Regions from separate parts of the Lutimonas vermicola genome, predicted to be linked through region 1. Evidence: riboswitches for the same ligand, from Rfam matches in the RefSeq annotation. Region 1 holds a riboswitch; the other holds the start of a gene.
What was found. A riboswitch is a leader RNA that binds a small molecule or an ion and turns the genes downstream of it on or off. The one in region 1 is predicted to bind S-adenosylmethionine.
Positions count from the first base shown of each region.

Region 2: another riboswitch for S-adenosylmethionine. It lies ahead of AABB81_RS02915 (hypothetical protein); the one in region 1 lies ahead of thrA (bifunctional aspartate kinase/homoserine dehydrogenase I).

Region 1 covers NZ_JBCDNA010000002.1:986,719-994,298, reverse strand. Annotated here, with positions in the region: gene AABB81_RS11730 (hypothetical protein) at 1-65, shown strand, start outside; gene AABB81_RS11725 (DM13 domain-containing protein) at 134-541, shown strand; gene AABB81_RS11720 (O-acetylhomoserine aminocarboxypropyltransferase/cysteine synthase family protein) at 894-2,168, shown strand; SAM riboswitch class I at 2,278-2,389, shown strand; gene thrA (bifunctional aspartate kinase/homoserine dehydrogenase I) at 2,494-5,925, shown strand; gene AABB81_RS11710 (trans-sulfuration enzyme family protein) at 5,968-7,140, shown strand; gene AABB81_RS11705 (DUF2061 domain-containing protein) at 7,145-7,393, shown strand; gene AABB81_RS11700 (homocysteine S-methyltransferase family protein) at 7,390-7,580, shown strand, end outside.
Region 2 covers NZ_JBCDNA010000001.1:628,906-636,485, forward strand. Annotated here, with positions in the region: gene AABB81_RS02890 (DUF6090 family protein) at 1-197, shown strand, start outside; gene AABB81_RS02895 (DUF6090 family protein) at 643-1,317, shown strand; gene AABB81_RS02900 (DUF6090 family protein) at 1,347-2,045, shown strand; gene AABB81_RS02905 (DUF6090 family protein) at 2,467-3,207, shown strand; gene AABB81_RS02910 (c-type cytochrome) at 4,008-4,607, shown strand; gene AABB81_RS02915 (hypothetical protein) at 5,084-5,440, opposite strand; SAM-I-IV-variant riboswitch at 5,500-5,591, opposite strand; gene AABB81_RS02920 (5' nucleotidase, NT5C type) at 5,936-6,400, opposite strand; gene AABB81_RS02925 (hypothetical protein) at 6,401-6,694, opposite strand; gene AABB81_RS02930 (helix-turn-helix transcriptional regulator) at 6,760-7,580, opposite strand, start outside.

The sequences.
Region 1 (7,580 bases):
GTTCAAATTTTTCCTCAGAATTATATGCCACAAAAATAAGGAAAATAAAAATTAAAAAATCATGATTTCGTCAAATTAATTTTTTTTTAAGGATTATGGATTATGTCGACAGATTTGATCAAATCTAAATTCTATGAAAGATATAATGATGCTGTTCATGAGTTTGTTCTTGTTGGCAGGATATAATTCAAGTGATGGAGAAATAACGGATAAGGTGATGAATTCGGGAGGGAACTCCAGCGAAGAACTAAAGGGGGATTTTGTAAGTGATGCGCATCCAACAAGTGGTTCCAGTTCTGTAAGTTCTGATAAATCAACCTTGTCTCTAACAAATTTTAAAACAGATGGTGGTCCAAAATTACTGTTGTATTTGTCAATAGAGGTCGATTCAAAAGATTTTGTGAACCTGGGTGACCTCAAAGGGATTGAAGGAGATTTTAACTATGCTATTCCGGCCAGTACCGATTTGAGCACCTATAAATATGTCGTGGTATGGTGCGTTGACTTTTCTGTGAGTTTTGGACATGCTGAGTTAAAATAATTTGGTATTTAAAATTAATTTCTATATTTGCCTGAGACAAAAAATGAAAAACAACAACTTAAATATGGTTAAAATGATGATGCACGATCAGGTGCAGAGGATTTTTATGCTATAAATTTAATTGATCATAAATACAAAACCTCTGAATTCATTCAGGGGTTTTTTTTTTGATCCAAACAGAAACAAATATGTTTAATTTATAAAATACGCACTATGAATGCTTTTAAAAAAATGATAAGGTATTGCCATTTACGTTGATGAAAAATAGCTTATTTTTGTGTCCCCTTGGCAATACCTAACTAAAAAGGACAATTTTTTACAGATAATACACTAAAAATTAATACCATTTATTATGAGCGATCAAAAGCTAGCAACAAAAGCATTACATGCCGGACATGATACCACACAGACCTTAGGAACCAGGGCCGTACCCATTTACCAGTCAACCTCCTATGTGTTTGATAATACAGATCATGCGGCCAATTTATTTTCCCTTGCAGAACTGGGTTTTATCTATACCCGTTTAAATAACCCTACAAATGACATCTTGCAAAAGAGATTGGCGGCCATTGAAGGCGGTATAGGTGCAGTGGTTTTTGCTTCGGGAACAGCAGCCATCTCAACGGGTTTGTTAACCCTTTTAAAAGCAGGAGACCATATTGTTGCTTCAAGCAGTCTTTATGGAGGCACTTATAACCTCTTGAATGTCACCTTGCCGAGATTAGGAATCAGCACAACTTTTGTGGATGCCTCTGATCCGGAAAGCTTTGGAAGAGCGGTAAAGGAAAATACAAGAGCCTTTTTTGTGGAGTCTCTGGGGAACCCGAAACTGGATGTTCTTGATCTTGAAGGTATATCCAGAGAGGCTAAAGCGGCTAAAGTCCCGTTTATTGTTGATAATACCGTCGCGACACCGGCTCTTTTAAACCCAATTAAATTCGGGGCAGATATTGTGATTCATTCACTGACAAAATACATTGGCGGACAGGGTAATTCTCTGGGTGGTGTGATCATTGATGCAGGTAATTTTGACTGGGCAAACGGTAACTTTCCTGAATTTACAGAGCCCTCAGCAGGATATCATGGACTCGTATATCACGAGGCGCTTGGCAATGCATCATATACGTTTAAACTTATCCTTGAAGGCTTGCGTGATTTTGGAGGGGCAATGAGCCCTTTTAATGCTTTTCAGATCATACAGGGCCTGGAAACATTGCCTGTAAGGATCAAACAACACAGTGAAAATGCGCTGGATCTGGCCAAATGGCTTGAAAACAGAAAGGAAGTAGCCTGGGTAAATTATCCAGGTTTAGACAGTAGCCCCTACAAGGACTTGGCCGACAAATATTTGCCTAAAGGTCAAAGCGGCATTGTAACTTTTGGAATTGAAGGTGGATTTGAAGCAGCAAAGAAGTTTACAGATGCCACTGAAATATTTTCACTCCTGGCCAATATTGGCGATACCAAGTCATTGATCATACATCCCGCAAGCACAACCCATCAGCAACTTACGATAGAGCAGCAAGCTGATGCCGGGGTGTCACAAGACCTGATCAGGTTGTCGGTAGGGATAGAAAACATAGATGATCTGAAGGCAGACCTGGAGAATGCCTTTAAAAGTTTATAAAGAAATAAACTTACCGGCCCATTTTATGGGTTGGTAAGTTTTACATCCGGACTCTTGTACAGAATTGAAATATTATGTTTCTTTGCACAAAGTTCATTAAAATAAGATATTGTTATAAAGAAAGGCGGAGGGATTAGACCCGTTGAAGCCTTAGCAACCCTTTTAATTGTCAAGACAGGTAAAAGAAGGTGCTACATTCTACCCATTAGGAAAGATAACTCATGACCATTTGAACTGATACCTTTTCCTTTTTTTATCGCAATTTCTTACAAGTAATACATTAATCTGATCCATATGATGTTTGGATCAAAACACAATTGTTGAAATAGTGAAGAAGTCAAAGCACTTGCATTATATAAACCTGGAAAATTTTACCACGGAATCGGGATATTTCTATCCTGAGTTTGCGCTGTCATATCAGTTATTCGGACAGCCTTTGGGCAATGCCCCCATTGTGTTGGTCAATCATGCCCTTACAGGCAATTCAAACGTTGCCGGCGATGAGGGATGGTGGAACTCACTGATTGGATTGGGTCGGCTCATCGATACGAGTAAATATACCGTAATTGGTTTTAACATTCCGGGAAACGGGTATGACGATGTGGAAGCAAATCGTATCGATAACTATGAAGATTTTACGGCCAGAGATATTGCCCGGTTGTTTGGCATTGGACTGCAAGAAATAGGAGTTCATAAATTATACGCTGCCATTGGCGGATCCCTGGGGGGTGGAATTGCCTGGGAAATGGCCGTGCTGTTTCCTGATCTTATAACCCATTTGATCCCTGTTGCCTCAGACTGGAAAGCCTCCGACTGGATTTTGGCGCATAATAAAACCCAGCAACAGATATTGTCGAATTCAAGCAAACCTGTGCACGATGCCAGAATGATGGCCATGTTGTTTTACAGGACTGCCGATTCTTTCAAAGAGAAGTTCAACAGGACCAGGAATGAAGAACAGGGGAATTTCAACACCGAAAGCTGGTTGTTACATCACGGTCAAAAACTGGAAAGCAGGTTTTCACTGCCCACATATAAAATGATGAACCATCTGTTGAGTTCGGTCGATATTACGCGAAACAGGGGGACTTTTAATCAGGTGGCGAGCCAGATCAAGGCAAAGGTTTTTCAGGTAGGGGTTGATTCCGATTTCTTTTTTGTGCCTAAAGAGAACAAGGAAACTCAAAAACTCCTGAATGAAGCGGGTGTGGAGAACAGTTATCAGGAAATCAAATCTATACACGGGCACGATGCATTTTTAATTGAATTTGAACAACTTGAAAAAATCCTTAGCCCTGTTTTTACACAGCCCAAGACCAGAAGCCTGAAGAAGAAGGAGATGAAGGTTTTAAAATTTGGGGGAAGATCGCTGGCCAATGGTGAAGGGCTCAGGAGGGTCATCGATATCATCAGTAATAAAGTAAAAGAAGAAGAGAATTTTACAGTGGTACTTTCAGCCAGAGGTGATTCTACCGACAGGCTCGAAATCATTCTTGAGAAAGCAAAATCAGGAGAGCCGTATAAGGAGGATTTTGAAGATTTCAAGACCTATCAAAAGGCCCCGGCACCAGAAATGGATATGGAACATGAGTTCAACTTATTGGATCAGATCTTTGAAGGCGTGGCCTTGCTTGGCGATTACAGCCTCAAAATAAAGGACCGGGTTTTGGCACAGGGAGAAGTCTTATCGGTTAAATTACTCAGTCATTTGTTGAATTTGGAAGGAATTCCGGCAAATGCTTTGGACTCCAGAACCTTATTGAAAACCGACAGTAATTTTGGGGAGGCCTTAATCCTGGAGGATGTGTCTAAGGAGAACGTAAAGAAACACTTTGGCAAGAATGGGCATGAGCTCCAACTGGTAACAGGGTTTATCGCTTCCAACAGTAAAGGAGAAACAACTACTTTGGGCAGAAACGGCAGCAATTATTCGGCTTCTTTGATTGCCAATTTTCTCGATGCAAAAGAATTGGAGAACTACACCCATGTGAATGGAATTTATACAGCCAACCCCGATCTTGTTTCCAATGCGCAGATGATTGAGGAACTTACTTATCAGGAGGCCAATGAGCTGGCCAGTTTTGGGGCAAATATTTTACATGCCAAGACCATTATCCCCTTGGTTGAAAAGAACATTCCCTTACGTTTATTAAACACTTTTGATAAAGAAAACCAAGGAACCCTTATCAAATCACATGCCACCAGCAAGGGAATCAGATCGGTTACTGTTCAAAATAATGTATCACTGATCAATTTGGAAGGACGAGGCTTGCTTGGAAAAATCGGGGTCGATGCCAGAATTTTCACGGCGCTTGGCAAAGGGGGGATCAATGTAAATATTATTTCTCAGGGATCATCTGAAAGAGGTATCGGATTCGTGGTAGGATCGAATGACGCACAACGCGCCAAGGAAATCCTTGAACAGGAATTTGCCCTGGATATAAAAATGAAGGATGTCAACAGGATTTATGTCAAGGATGATTTGTCAATAGTGTCAATTATCGGACAGAATCTCTCAAACTTCCACAGATCGTATAATGCGCTCTCTATAAACAAAATAAAACCTTTACTGATCAACAATACGGTTACCGGAGACAATATTTGCCTCGTACTTGAAGAGAAGGATCTCAACAAAGCGGTAAACGTCATTCACGGCCAGATCTTTGGTGTTTCTACCAATATCAATGTGGCTATTTTTGGTGTTGGATTGGTCGGAGGAACCTTGATTGAACAAATTCTTCACAGCAAGCAGGATATCCTAAAAAGAAGAAATATCAATATCAATATTTTTGCCCTGAGCAATTCGAAACAACTCCTTTTGGATAAAGATGGCGTAGGAACTGACTGGGAAAAGCAATTACTGGGACAAGACAAATCAGGTTTTACCATAAACGATGTTATCGGTTTCGCCAAGAGCCAACATCTCGAAAACCTGATAGCCGTGGATAATACTGCCAGCAGGGATTTTATCAAGAATTATATTCCATTGGTTGAGAATGGATTTGACCTGGTGTCTTCTAACAAGGTTGCCAATACAGTTGACTTTTCTTTTTATAAGGAACTGCGAAGCTCACTTAAGAGAAACGAGAAGAACTACCTGTACGAGACCAATGTGGGAGCAGGTTTACCCCTTGTGGATACCATAAAGTTATTACATCATTCTGGTGAAAATATCACCAGAATCAATGGTGTTTTTTCAGGGTCTTTAAGTTATTTGTTCAATAATTTTTCAGAACAGGATAAAAAATTCAGTGAGATCCTGCAAGAGGCAGTTGATCAGGGATTTACTGAGCCTGATCCAAGGGAGGATCTCAGTGGAAATGATGTGGCCAGAAAATTACTGATCCTGGCAAGGGAACTGGATCTTGAAAATGAACTGGAAGATGTTTCTATTCAAAATTTGATTCCCGAAACATTAAGACAAGGTAATGCGGCTGATTTTTTGGGTAGATTGCCTGAGCTTGATGAGCAGTATCAAAAAACAAAGGACGGGCAGGAGGCTGACCATGTTTTGCGGTATGTGGGGGTATTGGCAGGAGATCTTTCTAAAGACAAGGGAGAGCTGGAGGTAAAGCTGGTCTCTGTTTCTAAGGATAGTTCCCTGGGGCAGGTTCAGGGATCTGATTCGATATTTGAAATTTATACCGAATCATACGGGGCAAGGCCCCTGGTAATTCAAGGAGCAGGAGCAGGGGCCAAGGTCACTGCCAGAGGTGTATTTGGAGATATTTTAAGATTAACAGAAAAAGCAGTTTAGATTTTTGTTTCAAGAATAAAGTATAAGCTGTGACATGATACTATGGATAAAAAAAGAGAATTTGAGACAGATGCAATCAGAAATCAAATAGAACGATCGGGCTTTGGAGAGCATACAAGTGCCATGTATGTGACGTCGAGCTTTGTATTTGATGATGCTGAAGATATGAGAGCTTCTTTTGCCGAAGAAAAGGAAAAAAATATCTACAGCAGGTTTTCGAATCCGAATAATACCGAGTTTGTCAATAAGATTGTAGCCATGGAAGGCGCAGAAAGCGGATACGCCTTTGCCTCTGGAATGTCTGCTATATTTTCAACCTTTGGTGCTTTGTTGAGCAGTGGAGACCATATTCTTTCGGCTCGTTCGGTATTCGGTTCAACCCATGCCCTGTTTACCAGGTTCTTTCCGAAATGGGGTATTGAAACCACTTATTTTAATATCAGTGAAGCCAATGATATTGAGTCTTTGATACAGCCCAATACCAAAATACTCTATGCGGAAACACCCACGAATCCCGGGCTGGAGATACTGGATCTGGAGTATTTAGGGCACATCACAAAAAAGCACGGCATTTTATTGGTTATAGATAACTGTTTTGCCACGCCTTATCTGCAACAACCCATTCAATACGGAGCAGACCTGGTAGTGCACTCGGCAACCAAACTGATCGATGGACAGGGACGTGTACTCGGAGGCGTAACGGTGGGAAGGGCTGATCTCATCAGGGAAATCTATTTATTTTCAAGAAACACAGGGCCATCCTTGTCGCCTTTTAATTCATGGATATTGTCTAAAAGCCTTGAAACTTTAGCCGTAAGGGTTGACAGGCATTGTGAAAATGCACTGGCGGTGGCTGAATTTCTTGAAAAACATCAGCGGGTGTCGTCTGTCAGGTATCCTTTTCTCAAAACACATCCGCAATATGCTATTGCCGTGAAGCAAATGAAAAAAGGAGGAAATATTGTGGCCTTTGAAGTAAAAGGAGGAATAGAAGCTGGGCGTAATTTTCTGAACAGGATCAAAATGTGTTCGTTATCTGCCAATCTTGGGGATACGAGAACAATTGTAACACATCCTGCGTCTTCAACACACAGCAAACTCTCTGTTGAAGAAAGAGCGGTTGTTGGCATAACGGACGGACTGATAAGAGTATCAATAGGATTGGAAAATATTTCAGATATTGTAGATGACTTGTCTCAAGCACTAAACTACTGAAACTATGGTACTATTTCAAACCAAGAGTAAAGACCATTACAAAAGAGGAGAAACAAAAAGAAGAAGTATTGTTAAAGCTATTACCTGGAGAACTTTAGGAACATTGGATACAATTGTGATCGCATTTGTTCTTACAGGAGAAATCAAAACAGCAGTTTCGATCGGAGGCATAGAAATCTTTACGAAAATGTTTTTATACTTCTTTCACGAGCGTATATGGAATATGATAAAATGGGGCAAAAGAGGAATATGAAAAAACAATTAGAAAAAATTCTAGAACAGCGCATCATGATACTTGATGGTGCCATGGGTACGATGATACAGGCCTATCAATTTAGTGAGGAGGATTACAGGGGTGAACGATTTAAGGATTATGAGGTTCTTTTGAAGGGCAACAATGATCTTTTAACGCTAACCCAACCCGAAGCTATCAAAGAGAT
Region 2 (7,580 bases), on a different contig from region 1:
ACATAAATCATTATGGCGGGATTCGCACGGATCAAAAATCAACACTTTTTACCGGTGACTATGATGTCATATTTAACGACCTTGAATTTGAAAATTTATACGAGGGTAAATTATTTTGGAACCGCACGCTGTTAAATCATTACAAGAATTTAGATACTTTGGCGAGTGAGATTATGAAGCAGTCGAATGGGTTGTAAATGGTTCTTGTATTTAGAAAAATTCGTGAAATATTCTTCTTTACTCTTTTGTCTTGATAACATTCTTTTGCTCATTTTTTTACTCATCCCCATACTATTGGTTCAAGTATTCGTGATGTGCTTCGCACCATTCACTCCCGCAACTGCATGCATGTTCTCCCTTTCAGGTCGAACGCACTTCCGTTGCTTCGCTCATTATTGCTGGCGTGCAGTGCCCCTATTTAATCAACAATTTCGTTGGGGAGTTCACTTCTTAAATCTGAAATCTGAAATCTCCAATCTTCAATCAAAACCCTAATCGACATTCAAAGTTCCCTGTTCGACATTCGATATTCAATTTTAAAAATGCTCAAATGCGCAAATGCATTAGATCATAATCTTTCCTTATATTTATCACGCAACGAAGAACCCAATGATTCCCATATATAGAAAAATCCGTAAAAAAATGGCAGATGATAACAAGCCCTGGAAATATGCACGCTATGCTATTGGTGAAATCGTACTTGTTGTGATCGGGATTTTGATTGCCTTGCAGATCAATACATGGAATGAAGAGCGGAAAAACAAAAAATGGGAACAACAATTCCTTAACGATCTGAGAAATGAACTTCAAAATGACCGTCAGCAATTAACCGAAGTAGTTGAATTTCAAAAAACAAAAAAAGAAGCATCTGCTGAGATCATGGAAATTCTAAAGGTTCCAAACCCTTCAAAAAAACCATTGATCGATTCCCTTTTCCATTATATCATCTCAGGAAACCGGACTTTCTTTCCTACCTCAGGAGTATATGATTCTGGTCTTTCTGCGGGGAAAATTGAAAACCTTCAAAATGATGACTTGAAATACATGATTATGAATTTGTATAATCATTATTATAAAAGATTGGTCTACAATGGTGAAATCTATGATCAAAGAGTGGAGAAAATAGCATGGGAGCGAAAAGAGTATTTTGACAAGAATGCGCAAAAAATCCGTTCCTGGGATCAGATAACTTCATTGAAATTCTATACTCACATTGAATTTCTTGATACAGAAACCGGCGTTTATGTGACCTTAGCTGATTCGAATCTGCAAGAAATCAACAATATTATAGCGCTAATCAACAATGAAATACAATGATTCCATTCTTCAGAAAAATCAGAAAAAAAATGGCAGATGATAACAGGCCCTGGAAATATGCAAGATACGCTATTGGTGAAATCGTACTTGTGGTAATAGGGATCTTGATTGCCTTGCAGATCAATACCTGGAAAGAAGAACAGAAAGCTAAAAGGGTAGAATTCGTCATGCTTACCGAGTTAAAAAAAAATATTGAAGCAGATATACAGGAAATGGATAGTACTTTAATAAGTGTCAATCATCGCATCAGATCTTCTAAAATTATTTTAAAAAGTTTCTCAAACGATAACAGCTATCACGACTCTCTCAATTCTCATTTTGGATGGACTATGGTATATGACAACATGTACTTTCATACAGGTGCCTATGAATCTTTAAAATCTTCCGGAAGTCAATTAATTAATGATGAATCCTTACGATTTGAGATCAGTAATTATTACGATTATTCTATTAATCGCTTGAAATATAGTTTAAGGGAGATCAGGGATGATTTTTATAATTATATGCTCGGTTATTTACGAAAGGAATTTACATTTTTTACCAATTCTGGTCCAACAGCTCATCCACGAGATTTTGAAGCCTTAAAAGAAAATGAAACCTTCGGTTTATCATTGGGTATTTATTTAGATGTTCAGGTTCAACTTAGAGATAACCTTAAAAGAACACTAAAACCGTCAAGGGAATTATTGGAAAAGATTGATGCAAGGATTGAAAGAATAGATTCTTAATATGATCTTTTTCTTTAGAACAATTCGTAAGATATTATATTCTGTTCCTTTTTTGCTCCTCCAAAAAAGAACCAAAAAAGGAGGTTGCTTTTACGAGGTGTTTTTTAGTCTTTTCTATCGAACGCCTAAAAACCGTTTAAAAAGCGCTAAATTTTTTCCAAGGCTTCAAAAATTCTTAACGCGCTTTTTAACATACACTGACGTAAAAGCCTCAGTCAAATTAATAATTTTGGTTTGGCAGAAAAATTCGAAATTCAGAGTTCGACATTCGACATTCGATATTCAATTTTAAAAATGCCACAACGCTTACATAAAACATTGAAGCATTGAAGCATTGTAGCATTACATAAATATCTTTCCTTATATTTATCACGCAACCAACAAATCAATGATTCCATTCTTCAGAAAAATCAGAAAAAAAATGGCAGATGATAATAAGCCTTTGAAATATGCCCGCTATGCGATTGGTGAAATCGTACTTGTGGTGATTGGCATATTGATTGCCTTGCAGATCAATACCTGGAACAATGACCGGATAGAAAAGCGCCAGGAACAATCTGTGCTAAAGGGCCTGCATAAGACTTTTTCAAATAATCTTGAAAATCTCAACTTTGTCATGGCTACTTCCCAGGTAGCTTTTGATTCAAGTAAAAAGTTATTGTCTTTGATCGGGCCCAATGCTTCAGGCTATACGAATGCTGAATTGGATAGTTTGATCGGCAATATGATCAATTACAGCACCTATGACCCGTCTACGGGTACATTGGATGAAATTATCAATTCAGGTAAACTCGACATCATTCAAAACCAGGAATTAAAAGCGAATATCTCAGACTGGTCGGGTATGCTGAACGATGCCAAAAAAGATATTAAAATTGCCAATGACCATAGCTTTAATGTGCTTGTGATCTATTTAAATGACAAGATCAACCTTAAAAATGTGCCCGTTCCCAAAAGGATCAGCGAAAAGACCCGGTTGAACATTACAGAAACCTCCCTTTTTCCAACCAATTATGAGGTTTTTATGAGGTCCAAGGAATTTGAAAACCTGGTTGATTTTCATGCATTGAATATCATCTATTTAATGAGTGAATATATAAATATCAAGGAATATCTAGAGCTTAATTTGCTGTTGCTGGAGGGGGAGATTCAGGGGAGTTAATGGGGTGATATATTGTTTTTTTTGTTTTTAAAGAAATGTTCGTGAAATATTCTTCTTTACTCTTTTGTCTTGAAACAAATGAAGCGATAGCGAATTCACGAATTCCTTAATACAAATAGAAAATGGATGAGTAAAAGAGCCAAAAATTCAAGGCTGATTTTGATTTTCTGTGCATCTCTCTGATAATTTTTACTCCACCATAGCCCAAGCCGCTGCGCTTTGAGGGCTATTGCTTCTCCCCTGCCAAAATTATCAGGATGCAAGACGAAAAACAAAATAGGCCGTTTACGATTTAATCATTGATTTGAGTTTAAGACAAAAACTTCAAAATTCAGAGTTCCTTGTTCGACATTCGATATTCAATGCTACAATGATGCAATGCTACAATGCTTGAAATCGAACCTGCCTGACGGCGGACAGTGATTCAGCGGAGCTAATGCATGAATACTTCTTAAATCTCAAATCTCCAATCTTAAATCTCAAATCATTTAAAAGTTCCTTGTTCGACATTCGATATTCAAAAACCACTTCTTAAATCTCAAATCTCCAATCTGAAATCTGAAATCCTGTTCGACCTGCCACGCCGGTAGGAGTGGTATTCAAAAGCACTTCTGAAATCTCAAATCAAAACTCTCCAATCTGAAATCTCAAATCAAAACCCAACTCCCCCCTCCCTGTTTGATTCGGTAAAAAATAAGCAGGCTTGGGACAATTATCCGGCCTTTTCGTCCTATTCTATGCATGACTCCCTCCTATTTATGCTAAATTAGAGCTTATCAAAACTATTTAAATTCATCAATATGAAAGCTAAAACTCACCTGTTTACTATGGCTCTTGTCGCCTTTTTACCCTTATTGATTTTATCCTGTAAAAAGGAGCCTTCAACTGCTCCTGAAGTAGTTGCTGAAAGTCCTGAGCCCTCTGAAGAAGATGTCATTGCTCATGGAGAATATCTTGTGGGTATCATGGGATGTCATGACTGTCATTCACCAAAAAGGATGGGAGAAATGGGTCCGGAGATCATTCCCGAACTCATGTTGTCTGGTTATCCTTCAGACAGGCCCGTTGTAAAATTTGACAATGAATTGATCAAACAAGGTTTCCCTATGCTATATCCTGATCTTACCGGTGCCGCCGGACCCTGGGGAGTGTCTTTTGCGGGTAATTTGACCCCGCATGAAACTGGGATCGGAAACTGGACCGAAGCGCAATTTAAAAGAGCGCTGACCCAAGGAAAATCGAAAGGTATGGAAAATGGCCGTATGCTGTTACCGCCAATGCCATGGCCAGGTTTTTCCATTTTAAAGGATGAAGACGTTCATGCCATATATACTTATTTAAAAAGCATAAACCCGGTTGAAAATGTGGTTCCTGCGCCTGTGAGTCCGGAGAATATGTGAAATAATATGTTTTATTCATTTTTTTTGCTCCTCCAAAAAAAACGAACCAAAAAAAAGGAGGTAGCTTTTACGAGGTGTTTTTTAGGCTTTTCTATCGAACGCCTAAAAACCGTTTAAAAAGCGCTAAATTTTTTCCAAGGCTTCAAAAATTTATAACGCGCTTTTTAACATACACTGACGTAAAAGCCTCAGTCAAATTAATAATTTTGGTTTGGCAGAACAATTCGAAATTCAATATTCCCTGTTCGATATTCAAAAACCCACTTCTTATATCTCAAATCTTCAATCTTAAATCTCAAATCATTTAAAAGTTCCCTGTTCGACCTGCCACGCCGACAGGAGTGGAATTCGACATTCAAAAACCACTTCTTAAATCTTAAATCTGAAATCTCCAATCTCAAATCAACATTCTCCAATCTGAAATCAAAACCCCACTTCAACCTGCCACGCCAACAGGAATGGTATTAAATCTCAAATCAACAAATCCTCTCCACCCTATACCCCTTGGGTTCATTCTTATCAGGAATGATGTTCCATAACCCGTTATTCGGATTGATGTCTGGCGGATCTGTAATGGTTTTGATGACTTTTCCTTCGAGTTTGATCTTAGATTTGATTGACATACTTCCCTTATCCCCTATTTCAGAATAGTCAAACTCCCTTTTATCCAATTGTTTATGGAGCGCTCCAAGATAACTTGCTCTGGCGGTTCCCCAGCCACAGTTTCCTGCTTCTGCATTAAAAGCTTCAATGATTTCCTGATCGGTTTTTTGATCGAATTGCTCCATGTACTTTTCATACAATTGGATGGGTAATGGTTTTTCGTTTTTCATGATATAAAGTTTTAATCATTAGACTTATATCATTAGGAGCACAAAAAGCAATTGGAATGTTTTGGTAACATTTTTCCTTTGTTAAGGCTCATTGTAAAAGCACCGTGGTGTTACACTCGGTTGCTGTCTGTTAGGACTCTTAATGATGGGGTAAAGATAGTTTGTTTTTTCTTTTTAGAAATATGTATAATTTATTTTGTTTTTAGTCGATTGGGAAATTCGTAAGATATTCTTCTCTGTCCTTTTGCCTTGATGCAAAAGAACGAAAAGATCAAGGCTGATTTTGTTTTTCTGTGCATCTCTCTGATAATTTTTACTCCGCCATAGCCCAAGCCGCTGCGCTTTGAGAGCTATTGCTTCGTCCTTGCTAAAATTATCAGGATGCAAGACGAAAAACAAAATAGGCCAATTCGATCCAATCAATAATTCCGTTGAGGAGTTCACTTCTTATATCTCAAATCTCCAATCCCTGCCTGCCGGCAGGCAGGTTAAATCTTAAATCAACTTAATCCCTTCTTTTCTTACCAGATAGTCCACAACTTCTTTCCAGGATTTAAAGTTGCCGTCTTCTCCAAAATGGATATGTTCTCCTTCAAATTGATCAACTCCTCTTTTGGTTCTGTCATCGATGATATAATCGCCTTTATTTAAGTTCTTGTGATGAGAAAGGATCAATTTCTTATAAGCGATTTCAGGTAAATGCTCTTTGATCCATACTAATTTATCTCTCCATGCTGAGGGGTTTTCCCAGGGAGCCGTTGACAGAATATACAGGTCAAAATGCTGATGCAAAAAGGTTACAGCCTCAATGGCGCCTGGCATAGGGTCCATTAGTGAAAATATACCCGGGATTTCATCTTTGTCTTTTTCAAATTGCTTTAACAGCGCCGGATCCACTCTAGTCAAGGCAGAACGAAAGTCAACCAGGACATTGTCCATATCGATATATAGTATCTTCATTTAAGTGTATTTACATATTTCATTTGCGTATTCTTCGGCAAAATCACGAGGAGAAAAAGTCTTGCCGTCTGGTGGTTCGTTAGGAAAAATAACTGGCTCTTCACCGTACATCATATAACTTCCCATAAGATCATCTACCTTTGATCCGAATCTGCATTCGCCTGAAAGAAATTCTCTGATGATTTTTTTTGCCTCATTCACAGCTTCTTCATAGGTGTCATAACTGCCATGTTTATAGGCTGAAGATTCGTCCCAATGATGGTTGTTGTCAAATACTTTTACGTAGAATTTCATAGATCTTTTATTTAACTCCTATAATATAACATGTATAACCGCCATTCCATGTCGTTGTTCGATCTTTATTCGTTGTATTTTCTCAACGCACTATGTAATATGCGCTTAATTTTAGTCACCAGCCATTCAGGTTCTAAAACCGTTACAAGGCTCCCGTGCATCAATATATTTTGAATCAGTTCAAAATTGGGTTTGACTTTGATTTCAATCCTCACTTCTTCTTTGTTGTCAAGGAGTATTTTTTGTGAGCGGTGTAATTTTAGAGACTTGATATATTTGCCTTGCTGTGGATCAAAGGACAGTATCACCGGCTGCAGTTCTTTATCACTGATCTCTACCCCTATCACCTGCTCAAAGATTTTATGCGGGTCTTTATTGGGATCGCGTACAAAGGTTTCGGTCGTGATGTTTAAATTCTTGATGCGGTCGATGCCGAATTTCCAAAAGTCATCTTCACCGTGGGCTATGCCCACCACATACCACCTGTTGAGTGATTCCCTGAGCCCGTAAGGCTTGATGCTGTACCGGGTAATATCCCCGGTCTGGTAACTCAAATGATCAAAAGTGATCACGCTTTGATCCCTGATGGCCTGAAGTACCGGTTTCAGGATATGTATCCCTCTCAGGTTTCCGATACTGTCGAACGAAATATGGCGCAGGTTGTTCTTTCCTTCTTCCAGGTTGTTGACCAAAAGATCAGCCGTGTTGACGATCTCCAAAAAGTGCACAAATGATTCGATGTCTTCCAAAAGGCTTTCTTCATAATCAATATAATAGCCATTGTGTTTGCGGTCATAGGGTATCTCGATCAGGAATTCATTGCGAATAGTCTGCAAGTCGCGTTGCAGGGTTCTTTTGGTGATCCTGATATCGTGCTGGTCAAGCG